Regions from separate parts of the Glutamicibacter sp. MOO4 genome, predicted to be linked through region 2. Evidence: predicted binding sites of a transcription regulator. Region 2 holds the regulator's gene; each other region holds the start of a gene.
What was found. Region 2 encodes LexA, which represses DNA repair genes until DNA is damaged. Its sites were predicted from a motif close to TCGAACANNTGTTCGA; they were not measured.
Positions count from the first base shown of each region.

Region 1: a site for LexA is predicted at 1,285-1,300, ahead of uvrA (excinuclease ABC subunit UvrA). Genes of this name have one in related genera too.
Region 3: a site for LexA is predicted at 2,571-2,586, ahead of AC1Z3F_RS15765 (Y-family DNA polymerase). Genes of this name have one in related genera too.

Region 1 is NZ_CM167800.1:1,475,715-1,481,282, reverse strand. It holds gene AC1Z3F_RS06865 (PQQ-binding-like beta-propeller repeat protein) at 1-69, shown strand, start outside; gene AC1Z3F_RS06860 (hypothetical protein) at 97-636, shown strand; gene uvrA (excinuclease ABC subunit UvrA) at 1,326-4,196, shown strand; gene AC1Z3F_RS06850 (HAD hydrolase-like protein) at 4,284-4,988, shown strand; gene AC1Z3F_RS06845 (lysophospholipid acyltransferase family protein) at 4,989-5,568, shown strand, end outside.
Region 2 is NZ_CM167800.1:558,653-564,220, forward strand. It holds gene AC1Z3F_RS02580 (ATP-dependent DNA helicase) at 1-1,645, shown strand, start outside; gene AC1Z3F_RS02585 (glycoside hydrolase family 76 protein) at 1,738-2,793, shown strand; gene lexA (transcriptional repressor LexA) at 2,856-3,575, opposite strand; gene AC1Z3F_RS02595 (LysM peptidoglycan-binding domain-containing protein) at 3,833-4,186, shown strand; gene AC1Z3F_RS02600 (histidinol-phosphate transaminase) at 4,268-5,374, shown strand; gene hisB (imidazoleglycerol-phosphate dehydratase HisB) at 5,397-5,568, shown strand, end outside.
Region 3 is NZ_CM167800.1:3,366,348-3,371,915, reverse strand. It holds gene AC1Z3F_RS15770 (glycoside hydrolase family 3 N-terminal domain-containing protein) at 1-1,089, opposite strand, end outside; gene AC1Z3F_RS15765 (Y-family DNA polymerase) at 1,159-2,484, opposite strand; gene AC1Z3F_RS15760 (NAD(P)H-dependent flavin oxidoreductase) at 2,877-3,977, opposite strand; gene AC1Z3F_RS15755 (YbfB/YjiJ family MFS transporter) at 4,438-5,568, shown strand, end outside.

The DNA of each region.
Region 1 (5,568 bases), 920 kb from region 2:
GTAGAACATGATGGCAAGAACTACGTGGCCTATACCGGAACAAGAACGGACGCCGTGGGGACACTCTAGATCGTCGATGTTGCCACTGGTAAACCAGTGAAGATCAACAACAATTTTGAACTTTGGGGAAACCGGCCAAATGTCTGCGGCAAGACTTTCTGCACTGAAGGTTCAAAGGTGCGTAATGAGCAGTATCTTGACCATCAGCACATGAAATTTGATTGGTCCAGCAAGCAATGGTTCACGGTACCTGAGAACAAGCTCGAATTCGGGTACCAGCAAGGTGGGCGCCATCTGGGCGAAGGCATCTTCTCCTACTGGGACAAGAACGACAAACAGATGCGCAATTTCTCCAAAGGAACCAAGACGTTGTGGGAACGGCCCTACGAAGAAGTCTTCGCTAAAGGGTATTCAACATCCGGCGGCTGGAACTGGACAAGCGTAGAAAAAACAAAGAAATTCTGCTCGGCTCTGGCTCACACAGCCAGGGCGATTTCTTTGAAACCGATAAAAAGAGAGCTGAATACCGGCTTGCCGATCTGTCGAAACTTGTTGCGCTTGATGCGAAGACCGGAAAAACCTTGTGGTCCCAAGCGGGTATCTCGCCACGGTGCGGATTCGACTCGCCCCAAATAAACGAAGCCAATGACGACACAATCGTTATTTGCTACTACGACGGGGCAATCAAACACTGACGGCGAGAAAAGATGACTACTACTCGGTGGAAATAGACGATGCTGCGTGGAGCGCGGTTGCATTGGATGTGAAGACCGGCGGCAAAAAAGTAGCAATACAAACTTAGCGATCCTTACGACTACGATGCCAGGGTAGAAACGGCTGGAATACCGCGCGTCGACGATAATACCTCGATACTTCCACTCAGGGGTGGCGACAAAGCGGTTAGTAACGCCGATGGCACCGTTGTCCCATTGGCGGATGTTGTGGGAGAAAACGCAATTTGTTCGGAGGATCGCGAGCCATACTTTATTTACTCCGCGACCTTAGGTACTGAAGTACCAACGGAACACAAAGCATCGGGGGACACCAGCTTCGATGAGGCCGAAATAGTGTGTAAGCGCGGGACATGGAAAGCGAATAAGGGCATACCGACGGTACAAGAATTTCGATGGGCAGGGTACGACGAGAAAGAAGTTGTTGTACTCAACGGCTTAGAAGGCATGATGGCTTACCGAATGACGGCTACGGACGGGCAGTAAGGCGCAGATTGGCGCTCGCCGAATGCGTTGGTGAGGCTGTGAAAAAATTTCTGTGAGATAGAACCACTCGTACACTTATTCGAAGTAGTTTTCGATTAGTATGGGCTCGTGGCTACTACTGCAGACAGCAATAAAACAGATCTTACGCGCCTGATCGTCAAGGGCGCGCGTGAGCACAACCTTAAGAACGTAGACATTGATCTACCGCGTGACGCGATGATTGTCTTCACCGGGCTTTCCGGTTCCGGCAAATCCTCGCTCGCTTTCGACACGATCTTTGCCGAAGGTCAGCGTCGTTATGTCGAGTCACTTTCTGCGTACGCCCGCATGTTCCTCGGGCAGGTAGACAAGCCGGACGTGGACTTCATTGAGGGACTTTCTCCAGCGGTGTCGATCGATCAGAAGTCGACCAGCAAAAACCCTCGTTCAACCGTCGGTACGATTACCGAGGTCTACGACTACATGCGCCTGCTCTGGGCCCGTGTTGGTCACCCACATTGCCCGATTTGTCATGAGCCGATCTCCAAGCAGACTCCTCAGCAAATCGTGGATCAGTTGATGGAGCTACCTGAAAAAACTCGTTTCCAGATCCTCGCTCCGGTTGTTCGTTCACGCAAGGGTGAGTTTGTTGACCTCTTTGCGGAGCTTTCCTCAAAGGGCTTCTCGCGTGCCCGAGTTGACGGCGAAACGATCCAACTTAATGATCCTCCGAAGCTGGCCAAGCAGGTTAAGCACACCATTGAGGTAGTGGTTGACCGTCTAGCAATCAAGGAAGATGCCCGACAGCGTTTGACGGATTCCATCGAGACGGCTCTGGGCATCGCCGATGGTCGAGTATTGGCCGACTTTGTTGACCTGGATGCCGATGATCCCAAACGTGTCCGCTCGTTCTCCGAAAATCTTGCGTGCCCTAATGAGCACCCGCTAGCCATTGATGAGATTGAGCCTCGCACTTTCTCCTTCAACAACCCATTCGGTGCTTGTGCTGCCTGCTCCGGTATCGGTACCAAGCTCGAAGTTGACGAACACCTGATCGTTCCCGATCCGGAGGTCACCTTGGCTGAGGGTGCTATCGCTCCGTGGTCACTGGGTAAGGCAACCACCGAGTACTGGAACCGTCTTATTGAGGGGCTCGGCCAAGAACTTGGCTTCAGCATGAGCACCCGGTGGAAAGATCTGCCAGCCACGGCTCGCGAAGCGATCCTCAGCGGTAAAGACCACAAGGTTGTTGTTCAGTACAAGAACCGTTTTGGCCGCGAACGCAAGTACTCAACTGGTTTTGAAGGCGTCATCTCCTACGTGCACCGCAAGCATGAAGAGACCGAGTCGGATCACGCTCGCGATCGTTACGAGCAGTACATGCGTCAGATCCCATGCCCTACCTGTGGTGGCGCGCGACTGAACCCAGCTTCCCTTTCGGTGCTCGTCGGCGGCCGTTCCATTGCAGAGGTTTCTGCCATGGACCTGCGCAGTGCAGCAAACTTCCTATCTAACATTGACCTCTCAGCGCGTGAAGCGAAGATTGCAGCTCAGGTGGTTAAGGAAATCGACGCCCGCATGAAGTTCTTGCTGGACGTTGGACTGGAATACCTGACTCTAGAGCGTGCCGCCGGAACACTTTCAGGCGGCGAAGCGCAGCGTATTCGACTTGCCACCCAAATTGGTTCAGGCCTGGTGGGCGTGCTGTATGTTCTCGATGAACCTTCGATCGGTTTGCACCAGCGAGATAACCGACGCCTGATCGATACCCTTCTGCGCCTGCGCTCATTGGGAAATACTTTGATCGTCGTGGAGCACGATGAAGACACCATCGCTGAGGCCGATTGGATTGTTGACATCGGTCCAGGTGCGGGAGAGAACGGTGGCGAAGTTGTCCACTCCGGATCAGTCGAAGGACTCAAAGCCAATACACGCTCTTTGACCGGTGACTACCTGTCCGGTCGCAAGCAGATCGACATCCCAACCAAGCGACGCAAGGTTGATAAGGATCGCAAGCTCAAGGTCGTTGGCGCCAACGAGAACAACCTGCAGGACGTATCGGTTGAATTCCCGCTGGGTCTGCTTACGGCAGTGACCGGTGTATCTGGTTCAGGTAAATCGACCCTGGTGAACGACATCCTGTACAAGGTGCTGGCCAACAAACTTAACGGTGCCAAGCAGGTGCCAGGTCGCCACACCCGAGTGTTGGGTTTGGAACACTTGGACAAGGTCGTGCATGTTGACCAGTCGCCAATCGGTCGTACCCCACGGTCAAACCCTGCCACCTACACCGGCGTCTTTGATCATGTCCGTAAGCTTTTCGCGGAGACCAATGAAGCGAAGCTACGCGGTTACCAGCCAGGTCGCTTCTCGTTCAACGTGAAGGGCGGACGTTGCGAATCTTGCTCCGGCGACGGAACGCTCAAGATCGAGATGAACTTCCTGCCTGACGTCTACGTTCCGTGCGAAGTGTGCCATGGGGCACGCTACAACCGCGAGACCTTGCAGGTGCTCTACAAGGGCAAGAACATCGCTGACGTTCTGAATATGCCAATCGCCGAGGGTGCAGAATTCTTCAGTGCCTTCACCCCGATTGCGCGCCACCTTCGCACACTGGTTGATGTGGGCTTGGGCTACGTCCGCCTTGGACAGCCTGCCACCACTCTGTCCGGTGGTGAGGCTCAGCGCGTGAAGCTCGCCGCCGAATTGCAGAAGCGTTCCAACGGTCGGTCCATCTACGTTCTGGATGAGCCCACCACTGGTCTGCACTTCGAAGATATTCGAAAGCTGCTGCTGGTCTTGCAAAGCCTGGTCGACAAGGGCAACACCGTTTTGACCATTGAGCACAACTTGGACGTCATCAAGTCCGCCGACTGGGTGATTGATCTAGGTCCTGAAGGCGGATCCGGTGGTGGAACTATCTTGGCCACCGGAACCCCGGAAAAGGTAGCCAAGGTCAGCGAGTCGCATACCGGAAAGTTCCTCGCGGAAATCCTGTAGAACCCGGGGCGCGGATCAGGGAAATATGCCCTTTCAGTCATGGATTCCTGACCCGCGCCCGCTTCGTGGGAAGATAGCTAAGTGAATATGTCGGTAACAAGTGCGCTCTTCGATCTTGACGGGACTCTCGTGGACCCCGCAGGTGCCATTACTTCGGGAATTCGCCATGCCCTTGTGGCTCACGGATTAGCCGATCCGGGGGAGTCACGAGTTGAAGCTTTGGTCGGTCCACCGTTGCAAGTGGGACTTCGAACCATTGAAGGCGTCACCGACACAAACATCGATCAAATCATCGCCACTTACCGTACGCGCTACGAAGAAGTCGGCATGGATGAGTCGAAGGTGTATCCCGGGATCATCGAGCTGTTGCAGGCACTGCGTCGCGCGAATATCTACGTTGCGGTCACGACGGCAAAACCGGTGAATATTGCCCGGTTGTTATTGGACCGCAAGGGATTGACCGAACACCTTGATGCAATCCACGGTAACGACGGTGAACACGGCGCCATGGGTTCAAGCAAGACACATATTGTGGCTGCCGCATTGAAAGACGCCGAGTTGGACGCGTCGTCCAGCGTAGTGATCGGCGATCGATACTACGATGTGGATGCGGCACGAGAAAATTCGGTCTCATCCATCGGCGTAGCTTGGGGCTTCGCTCAAGGGGACGAACTTTCCCATGCTGACCTACTAGTAGACACCACGCAGCAATTGGCCGTAGCTCTGCTAGGGGAACAGGCAGCTAAATCATTAGAACTTGAACCAAACGTCATGCAGGAAGGTGCAAAATAAATGAGCATCTACACCATGACCCGTTCTTCGATTCGCGGCGTCATCCATGGCGTGTGCCGTGCCGAGGTTACCGGACTTGAAAACGTCCCCAAGGAAGGCGGATTTATTGTCGCCTCCAACCACCTCTCCTTCTTTGACTCGCTCATTATCCAAGCCTTGACGCCCCGCGACGTGGCATTTTTTGCGAAGGCAGAATATTTCACAACTCCCGGAGTCAAAGGAAAGTTGATGAAGACTTTCTTCGAATCCGTAGGCTCAATTCCAGTACAGCGTGGTGAGCAGGCTGCCTCGGTGGCTGCCCTGGATTCACTAGTGGAGATCATCGAAGAAGGCGGGGGCATCGGAATCTATCCCGAGGGCACCCGCTCGCGCGACGGTAAGCTCTACCGCGGTCGAACCGGTGTGGGTTGGCTTGCGCTAACCACTGGTGTTCCTGTGGTTCCTGTCGGACTGATTGGTACTGAAAAGTTACAGCCTGCAGGTTCTAAAGGATTTAGGCCCGCAAAATTCCAGATTCGTTTTGGTGAACCACTGCAGTTTGACCAGCTGGGGCGCAAACATCCGCTGCCGCAACGTCGTC
Region 2 (5,568 bases):
ATATAAACTCGGCGGCGGATACCCAGATGATGAAGGCACGCTGTTCACTATGGATGAGCCGGCCGTCCCTGCGGGCACGACCTACTCACCGCTAGCCAGCGAAGTCTTAAAGCTTCGTGAATGGGCTGATCGTACCGATACCGGTGACCGTGACGAACTGGTTCCTGGCGTCAGCGACAAGGCATGGAAACAGGTTTCAGTTTCAGCAATGGAATGCCTGGGATCTCAAAAGTGCCCCATGGCAGACGAATGCTTCTCCGAGATGGCTCGCGCGCGGGCATCTGAAGCAGACGTCGTGATTACCAACCACGCCTTGCTAGCCGTCTCAGCTTTCGAAGGCCTGTCGGTACTTCCAGACTTTGAAGTAGCAATCATTGACGAGGCCCACGAGCTTCAAGACCGAGTGACAAGCTCGGTCTCTGGAGCATTGTCGGCGCGTACCGTAATGACAGCCGCAGGCGGTGCTAAACGCCATTGCGGAGTCAACGTAGATGAGATGGTCAAGGCTTCCAACCGGCTTGAAAAGTCTTTGACCGGAATTCCTACCGGCCTGCTAGAACAGGGTCTGCGTGAGGATATGGGCATTGCCCTCAACGACATTGTGGAGCAGGCCCGGCTCATTCTTGCATTGTCCAAACCGGAAGCCAATGCACCAGCAGATGGCGGACGGCAGACCGCTCGATCCCAGATGCAGGCAGTGATGGATGATGCCATCCGTATGCTTGAATCCGAAGAACGCCGAGAAGTCCTCTACACAACTCGACCACGCGAATTTGTGGAAGGCCGCGGATATGTTGAAGCTGACGATTCGCAACCGGCAACACTCAACGTGGCACCATTGTCGGTGGCGGGAAAGCTCCGAGAGGGGCTATTCGACGGCCGCACTGTAGTGCTGACCAGCGCAACACTGGCTATCGGTTCGCAGTTTGATGCGGTAGCGGGTTCCTTGGGATTGATGGGTGCAGGAGCTCCGACCTGGACCGGCGTTGACGTAGGTAGTCCATTTGACTACCCAAAGCAGGGCATTCTCTACGTTGCCAAGCACCTACCCAAGCCGGGCCGGCAGCTAGCCGCGGAGACCTTGGACGAAATCGAGGACCTGATCAAGGCCTCGGGCGGTGGCGCACTGGCGCTATTCACTTCCAAACGCTCAGCAGAGGAAGCTGCCAGCATCCTTCGGGAACGATTGGACGTGGAGATTCTGTGCCAGGGCGAAGCAAGCATGAAATCCTTGGTTGAACAGTTTGCAGCTGAACGCGACACCTGTCTCTTTGGCACGATGACCCTGTGGCAAGGTGTCGACGTACCCGGAGATTCCTGCCGACTCGTGATCATCGACAAGATTCCCTTCCCGCGTCCGGATGACCCGATTTCTAAAGCCCGCACCGAGGATGTTGCTAAACACGGCGGCAATGGCTTTATGCAGGTCTCAGCGACTCATGCTGCCATCCGGTTGGCGCAGGGTGCAGGACGACTCATTCGCTCTATCAATGACCGCGGAGTTGTGGCGGTTTTGGATTCACGCATGGCCACTGCACGCTATGGCAGCTTCTTGAAGGCCACGCTGCCACCGATGTGGCCCACCGTGGATAAGAAGGTTATTACCGGTGTCCTAGAGCGGCTCAAACCCGAAGAAGAGAAGTAGGCGTAAGCACCTACGGTGCGCCATCTAGATTCATTTACGCCAGATGCTAATGTCTGTGCCAAGTAGAGGAATCTTTATCTCCGGAAGGCACTATGGAGTCTTGGAAGACACTTGCCCGCACCGCCGCGCAAGACACCCACTCACGTTTTGGGCAACGTCTTCTTGGACTGCCCGGAACGTGGATTGGGCTGCCGTACAGCAAGGCGCACCAGCTTCGTGACGGCAGCATGCTCAGTGACCTCAACGGGATTTCGCATCCGCTACGCGAGTGGAATTACTGGTGGCAGGCTCATTACCTAGATGCCATCATCGACGACGGCTATGCCTACCTGGCTGACAATGACTTAGATGCAGCGCACCGGGAACTTCAGCGAGCCGTCGAGCTATTGCGGGGGATCCGGCTGCGGAACTTCGGTGTCTTCCCAAACTACTTTTTTGATGACATGGCTTGGCTAGCTTTGGCGAGCCAAAGATTACTTTCATTCTCACGTCGCCTTGATGGTCACAGCTCAGCTAATGCCAAACAGGCTGTCACCACTTTGAGAAAACAGCTCAACGGAGCCATTGACGATGTCCTAGATGGTGGAATGTATTGGTCCCGGAAGAAGGACTTCAAAAACGCGCCGGCTAACGCACCAGCCGCTCTATTTTTTGCCCGGAATGGTGAACGCGACCAATCACGGAAGCTACTTAGCTGGCTACGGGCAAGACTGTTTAGCATTGACAGCGGGCTGTACTTGGACGGGCTGCGGTTGGTGCCGGACGGGCACAGGATCGAGGACGCGCTCTATACCTATAACCAAGGGCCGGTTCTAGGCGCTTTGCTGGAGTTGGGATCAGATGCTGATTTAGAGCACTCAACAATGCTGATCCACGCCAGTGCACAATACTTGACCGACAGCACCGGTGCGCTTTCGCTGAACGGCGGTGGCGACGGCAACTTGTTTGCTGGAATCTTGGTCAGGTATCTGGCCCTGGCCGCTAATGATGTGCGCCTTGATGGCAGGACGCGGTCGACAGCACGCACGATGGTCGTGGCGACCGCCAACAGTTTGGTAGATCAGGAACCACGCAGGCTCTCGGCTGCAGTCCAGCGCTGGATGATATTCAGTGCAGCTGCTGCTTGTGAGTCCGACAGTCGAAATTGATTTAGCTAGACGATGTGGGGCAGATGCCAATGGCATCTGCCCCACATTGATCAGATCTCTATTTAGAGCGAACGCATTACCGAAACAACACGGCCCATGATCGTGGCCGCATCACCAAGAATAGGCTCGTAGCGGGAGTTCTGCGGCAACAGCCAAGTGTGACCGTCGCGCTGACGGAAAGTCTTTACAGTCGCTTCTTCGTCCAGTAAAGCGGCAACAATGTCGCCATTATCTGCAGTCTGCTGACGACGAACAACTACCCAGTCACCGTCGCAAATCGCAGCGTCGACCATTGAGTCGCCTGAAACCTTGAGCATGAACAGTTCTCCATGACCCACTAGCTGGCGTGGCAACGAGAAAACATCTTCCACGGACTGATCGGCAAGGATCGGACCACCTGCGGCAATTCGACCAACTAAAGGAACCATGGTGGTGTCGGCTGAAGTACTGAGCTCGATCACCATGGCATCGTCGGCAGCGGCAGTAGCGGGTACTTCCGTTGTCTGTGACTCGTCCTTATCGTCAGCCAACTGCAGCGGAAGAAGGATTTCCATTGCGCGGGGACGTCGAGGGTCGCGCCGAATGTATCCGAGCTTTTCGAGTTGGCTCAACTGATGAGTGACGCTAGACAAGCTCTTGAGGCCAACGGAGTCACCAATCTCACGCATCGATGGTGGATAGCCGTTCTTTCCGATAGACCGTTGGATCGTTTCCAGGATCTTCTTTTGGCGAATCGTCAGCGAACGGGCATTCGATCGCGGAGTGCGTTGTGAAGCTGACATGAGAGTTTGCCTTCCCTAGCAAGCAGTCGAAAGTTCGTGAGTCCAAACTGTCGGAGCTAGATGGTGTGATGTTTTCATTGCTCGTCTACTTCGAAATCTTAGTAGATAAGTTCCGTTCTTTCAAAGATTTGTTCGAAAACTTCTGGACAAGTTCGACAAAGCTCTGTTAGAACAGATGTACTAGATTCGAACAAGTCTTCGAATCTAAATCATCGAACACAACTTCGCATCACAACTATTTCTGAGGAGACATAGTCATGGCAACTGTCGCACTTGACTCAAACGAAACCCGTTCACCAATGAAGATCCGCATCAACCGCCGGGGCTGGGCCGTCCTTATCGGGATTCCAGTGTTCGCCTTAACTGTCGCCGCGGCCTTCTTCTTCTCGATGTTCGCGTCGGATGCTCACGCATCATCGGAAGTACCTGAGGGAGTTGAAACGGTAGACGTAACCGTCATCCCTGGCGATACGCTCTGGAGTCTGGCCAGCGAATACGCTGAAGGTTACGACGTCACCTCAGCCGTTAGTCACATCTCGGAAATGAACTCGCTTGATGGCACTCAGATTCATGTCGGCGACTCGCTGTCGATTCCAGTGCTTGCTGGCTAAAGGTAAAACGTGGTCAAGCGATTGTTACCTTGGTTCGTAGCGGATTCACTGCCCAAGCCCGTCCACACGTAGACTTGTTGCGTGAATGACCGCAGTGAACTTTTGAGTCAGCTGCCCTTGCGTGAGAATCTCCGCGGGCTATCCCCATATGGCGCACCACAAATCGACGTGCCCATCCAGCTGAATGTCAACGAGAACACCCATCCATTGCCAACTACGGTCGTGGAAGCCATCGCACAAGAAGTCGCCAAAGCTGCGACAACTCTTAATCGATACCCTGATCGCGAATTCACCGAACTTCGTGAATTGCTGGCCGACTATCTTGGCCACGGACTAACTGCAGAGAACATGTGGGCCGCCAACGGTTCCAACGAGATTCTGCAACAAATTTTGCAAGCATTCGGTGGTCCGAACCGAAGCCTAATGAGCTTTGGCCCAACCTATTCCATGTACCCGTTGCTGGCCAGCGGTACTGACACCGCGTACATCGCAGGAGAACGGGCAGAAGACTTCACGCTCTCTGCGCAGTCCGCCGCCGAACAGGTTCGCAAAAACAAACCGAACATCGTTTTCCTTTGTTCCCCCAATAACCCAACCGGCACCGCTCTCGGGCTTGATGTCATCACCGAAGTGTACGACGCAATGAGCGAACACAATGGTGTAGTCATCGTCGATGAAGCGTACGCCGAGTTCTCCCTGGCAAGTACTAAATCAGCACTCACCTTGCTTGAAGGCCGACAGCGTCTGATCGTTTCGCGGACCATGTCCAAGGCCTTCGGTCTGGCTGGAGCCCGCGTGGGTTACCTAGCGGCAGCGCCAGAAGTAACCGATGCGATTCGTTTGGTTCGATTGCCTTATCACCTCTCGGCAGTCACCCAAGCAACGGCCATCGCGGCCCTGAAAAACATTGAATTGTTGCTTGCTCAGGTTGAGGACATCAAAACCCAGCGTGACCGAATTGTTGATCGTCTCAAGGAATTGGGTCTCAAACCCTCAGTCTCAGACTCCAACTTTGTCTTTTTTGGCGGGCTCGCTGATCCCCACTCCATCTGGGAGGGGTTGCTGGAAGCTGGCATCATTGTCCGCGACAATGGGATCCCGGGTACGCTGCGCGTAACTGCCGGAACCGAATCAGAAACTACAGCATTCTTGGATCGTCTCGCCGAACTGCTCGGCGCGGACAACTAATCAGGATCAAGCGAAGGAAGACATGTCTGCCGAATTGATTGGCGCACGTCGCGCCCGCATGGAACGCGTCACCAGCGAATCGTCGATTTTTGTTGAGCTAGATCTCGACGGAACTGGCGTTTCTGAGATCAGCACCTCTGTGCCGTTTTACGACCACATGCTTACGGCGTTGTCTAAGCATTCGCTGATCGATC
Region 3 (5,568 bases), 700 kb from region 2:
CTTCACTGCGCGCTGACCGACCGCTACCTGCGCCACTTGTTTGGCTTCGCACAGATCATCGGAAATCACCACACCCTGATAACCCAGTTTTTGGCGCAGCAGACCGGTGATGACCTTCTTTGAAAACGGCGCTTCGTTCTGCGCATCAATTTTTGTGTAGCGGGCGTTGGAGATCATGACCCACGAGTTACCCTGGCTAATCGCCTGCTTAAAGGGTTCAAGATCGGTGGCGTCTGCACCGATCTCGGTGTCCGTGACACCACTGGAGGTATCGGTATTTTTGGCCACCCTGCCCAGTCCTGGGAAGTGCTTAACTACCGGCTGCACTCCGGCGTCATTCAACGCGTCGTTCACTGTGCCGATGGCTTGAGAAACTTCGCCGGCAGTATTGCCATACTGTCGCCCGAAATAACCGATCGGTGCGTTGCTGGTGCCAACTTTGGCTGGAACCACATCGGCGACCGGTGCGAGGTTTACATTGATGCCAGCCTCAGCAAGCTCCGCGCCGACTTTTTTGATGTTCGTGGCCTGTTTGCCCGAGGACCATTGGCCTTGCTGCGCGGCGGCCGGCAGATTGGTAAAACCTGTCCCCTGCAGGACCCGAACAAATCCACCTTCTTGATCGGTGGCCACCCACACCGGTAAATCATCGGGGACATTGGATTTCAGGCGCTTGGTGATGATAGCGGTTCGCGCCGCTGTTTTTTTCACCGAGAGTTGCGAACGTCCGCGCAAGAAAACATTGGTGATGCCCTGTTTCTCCATGGCTTTCAGTTCAGTGCTACTGGCACCCGTGGCAGGGACTCCAGCCATCACCAGGCTGGCCGTTTGTTGCTCAACGGACAGTTGATCAACAAGTTCCTCGGCCTGTTCACGAGACGTAGGCGCCTGCGGTGTTTGGGCAGCGGCGGAGCTACTTTGGGTGCTGTCCTCAGAGGACGTTGCTGATGGTGCAGATCCATTGTTACTTGAAGAGCTGGCTTTTGGAGAGCTCTGCGTACTGGTCTCGGAACTTGGCGAACTGCAACTGGTCAGCATGAGCATGGCAAGCATTCCCAGCGACATGAGCTGTCTGACGTGAGGGGTCATAACTTCATCCTCTCACCGTGATCTGCAAGGATACCGAATGTCTTCAGCCAGAATTCCGCTCTGGACGGTTCAGGCACGAACTTCTAGTAGTTCATCCCATTCGGTGGTGTAGCGCTGAGAGATATGTTCACGTTTCATTGTCCAGGTAGGGCTTTGCGCCAAGCCCGCAGGGCCTAGACCAATGGATTTCGCGCCAAATCGAGCTGAAATATCTTGGACTACCGAGGAGACATTTTTCTGTTCTGTCTCATCGTGCTCATCACCCATGTCAAAAAGATCAAGTTGTTTTTCACCCGGTGAATCGCTGAGGCCAGAGAGGATCACTCCTCCACGCACGTAGTCCGTCCCCGGCTGCATAAGATCACCCATGGCCGCGATAGCCAGCTTGCTAAGCAGAATCGGATCTCTGGTTGGCCGCGGTAGGCGCACTTGCGCGCTCGGGAATGAAGCCTCACCTTGAGCAAAGCGGCTGGTGCCTGCAGTGACGGTGAGTAAGGTGGCGTAGCGTCCTTCGCGGGCCAGCCTGCTCGCGGCCTTCTGCGCATAGATGGACATAACTTCTTCCATCGCTTCACGGGTGCGTACTGGGGAAGAGAAAGATCGAGTGAACATAACTTGTCCGCGGTCGGCTCGCTCTTCAATCGGGCCAATGCAGCGCTGACCATTAAGTTCAAAAACCGTACGCTGCAAAACCACTGAAAACTTCTTGCGGATTAACAACGGGTCAGCCGCCTTGAGATCCGCGATTGTCTCTATGCCCATGGACGCCAACTTGGCACCAGATTTACGTCCAACTCCCCAGACATCAGTGACGGGCACCCGGGTGAGAATGTTTTCTAAAACCTGCTGATCCATGAGGCCTTGGACGCAGACCCCGTTGAGCCCTGCATTGTGTTTTGCAATGTGGTTGGAGAGCTTTGCCAATGTTTTGGTGGAGGAAACACCAACGCAGACCGGGACCCCAATGGTCTTATCGATAGCCGTGCGGATGTGTGCTGCGGTTTTACGCACCTGCTCTAGGTTTCCTTCCAACCCGATGAACGATTCATCGATGGAATACACCTCGTGCCAAGTTCCAAAACGTCCCAGTAGTTCCATCACGCGAGCGGACATGTCGCCATAGAGTTCGTAGTTGCTGGAGCGCACGGCTAGGTTATGGCTCTCCATCAAACGCTGAATCTTGAAGAATGGTTCTCCGGTAGCAATTCCCAGATCTTTGGCTTCTTGGGAACGGGCAACTACGCAGCCGTCGTTATTAGAGAGCACCACCACGGGACGATTGCGCAATGAATAGTCAAAGGCGCGTTCGCAAGAGACATAAAAATTATTAACGTCCACGAGAGACACATGGTCAGTGTGTTGGTAAACGTTGTTATCGCTTCCGTTGAAGTTCATCTGATCCCATCTCAGCGTTGATCATTCAATAACGCGCTTAATGTCAGAACAAAACTTTCGAAAAATAATCTGCCATACTCAAATCATAGAACGTTTGTTCCATTACATGCTAACTACAAGCTAACGATTCGACACCTACAGCGAGCTGATTGAGGCTCACACCAGCACAGATCTCGATGAGCCTTCACCGGGCACTATTTTTCGGTCCAGATCCTTTGTATGCCTACCAAGTGGATCCTGCGACTGAACCACCGCTGCGTTCAGATTCCATCGCAGCACGAAGGTTCACTTGCCCGCCATTGGGCGTCGCAACTAGGATTTTTGGATCCGACTGGGGGTGCATGAAGCGGATCTTGACCACCGGTTCCAGCCGCCGGGCGACTTAGCCCGAGTCAGCGCACTGCTGCGAGCCGGCGCATGATTACTACTGTCGGCTCTTCGGTGGCGTCGCGATAGCCTGTGCCGGCCCAGATATTGATGTTTTCCGAATCATTAGCGGCCGCTGCCGCTTTACGGATAGGACTGGTCAGATGGTGAATGGCTGGGTAGCCACTGGGTGCAGCACCATGGAACTGGTCCACGAAATCATTACGCAAAGCCCTCGCCGGACGACCCGAGAAGGCTGTAGTCAAAACCGTCTCAGTGCGACGAGGATCCGCCAGCGCCGCCTTATAAGGTTTTGAGGCTCCGCTCTCATCGCTACGCAGTAGCACGCTTCCAAGAACAGCGGCTTCTGCTCCGTGCGCGAGCGCCTCGCGCACTGCGTTGGGCGTTGAGATTCCGCCTGCTGCCCACATAGGAAGTGTGGTCCGGGAACGGACGCGGTCAAGCAACTGCGCCAATGGTATCTGCTCGATCGGCGTGCCCGGCGTTAAGGTTCCTGAGTGACCGCCCGCTTTGTACGACTGAACTACTAACCCGTCGACACCTAGGTCTGCGGCCTGCTGTGCTTCGTCCGGCTTGGTGACAGTCTGAAATACCAATGATCCGGCTTTCTGCAGCCGGCGAACAGCCTCGGCAGGGGGAAGCCCAAAGGTAAAGCTGACCACTGGCACGGGATCACTGACCAGCATGTCCACTTTTTCCGCCCACTCATCGTCGTCCTCTAGGGCTTCGACCTCGTTCAGGGACAGGTCGTAGGTTGCTGCTAGCTCACGCAGGGCCTCGGTGTATTCAACAAAGGCATCTTTGTCGATTGGCACCGGGTTCGGTGCGAAGAGATTTACGCCGAAAAGGTTGGCTCCGATGGTGGAAATTCCAGTACTTACCTCGGTGATCTGTTCAGCGAGCTGTTTGGGCGATTTATATCCACCAGCCAGCATGCCCAATCCTCCCGCTTCGGCGGCGGCCAAGACAAGAGCAGGGGTGCTCGGACCGCCTGCCATAGGTGCAGAAACCAGCGGAATGGTTGCCCCGAGCTTGGCCAGGAGGCCCGAGGCTGCCAGCGGACTAGTGTCGTTTGAATACTCAGCCGATGCACTGCGGTCAGTCACGTGAGTCTCACCCTTTGTCTTTGCTGATCTTCGCGGAAGAATTCCGGGAGGACGGTTGCGCTAGCTCAGGCGCTTGAAGCGCACCCTACCTAGTAATTACCTCCATAGTAGGCACAGCCTAAGGCGCTAAAAAAATGCCGTCTAGTCATCAACCATGCATGGCGCGCATAGCCGATCATGTCTACGGCAAAGATTGAACGAGCAGCGGCAACAAGCCCATGTTCTGCCACTATAGTTCCACCGTCGCAGCTGGCTCCACATAGACAATGTCACCAAGATTCAGGGCTGGGAGTGCCACGGAGGCGCTCACCAAACTCTATCTGCAGGAATCAGTACGTACATCCATGCTTCTGATGCATAGATCATGCGTAAATGCCAATTTTCGTAAGCCCGATCCGAGAGTAGCCTCGAAAGCAGATGAGATAGAACGTGGTGTCCTATCAAAAGTGATCGGAGATCGGTGTCATTGAAGGCGAAAGTAGTAAGCTCCGGATGGGTCATCGCGCTACGGGCCGGGGCCGCGTTGGCGGCAGCCGTCGGGGTTGGTCGTTTTGTGTTCACCCCGATTCTTCCTCTGATGCAAGAGCGAGCTGGCGTCACCGCCGAGCTGGGAGCGGCTCTAGCCACAAGCAATTACCTGGGCTACATGATCGGCGCCATAGTCATGATGGCAGTTCCACGGTGGGCGCGTTCTGCACTCGCCCTGCGTATGAGTATTTGCGTACTCGTACTCTCTCTGATGGCGATGCCCGCCACCGAACTTCCCGAGGCTTGGATCGCACTTCGCGGTCTTGCCGGACTAGCCAGCGCGATCATGTTTGTCGTCGCGGCAAGCGTCATTGTCCACACCATTCCAAAACAATCCCACCACCTGGTTGGCTGGTCTTACGGCGGAGTCGGAGCTGGAATCGCGATCTCAGGTGCGGTAGTACTTATGATCGCTCAGTTCGGAGATTGGCGTGAGGCCTGGTTTGCTTCTGGGGTGCTTACGGCAATACTTGGTGCCTTCGCATGGCAACTTGTACAGGGCGAGCAGTCAGAACACACCTCGCCTGCACATACGGAGCCGATTCATCGCCCCCACCGCTGGTTTGTCCCGCTCGTGGCGGCATACTTCCTCGAAGGTGTCGGATACATCATCGCGGGCACATTCCTGGTCGCTGCAATAGCGTCCTCTGCCTCGGGCGGACTGGGGAAGCTCAGCTGGATTGTGGTCGGTTTGGCAGCTATCCCGTCCTGTCTTGGCTGGGCCTGGCTGAGCAAGAAGTTGGCCCACCCTACTTTGCTGACCATCGCGCTATTGCTGCAAGCGGCGGGAATCGGATTAGCTGCCCTCGACCTTGGCATGGCAGGAGCGGTAATCGCAGCGGTACTCTTTGGCGGGACATTCATGGGCATTACCACCCTCGCCCTTGATGCGGGAGCACACCTGCAAGTCCCCACAGCGGTCGCAATCCTCAGCTTGGTATATGCAGTAGGACAAACTTCCGGCCCTATCCTTGTTGCCCCGTTGTTATCAGACGGATTCCATGGTCCGCTGCTCATAGCTGCCGTAATCGTCGCGCTAGCTGCGGTGTCTACGGCGCTGATT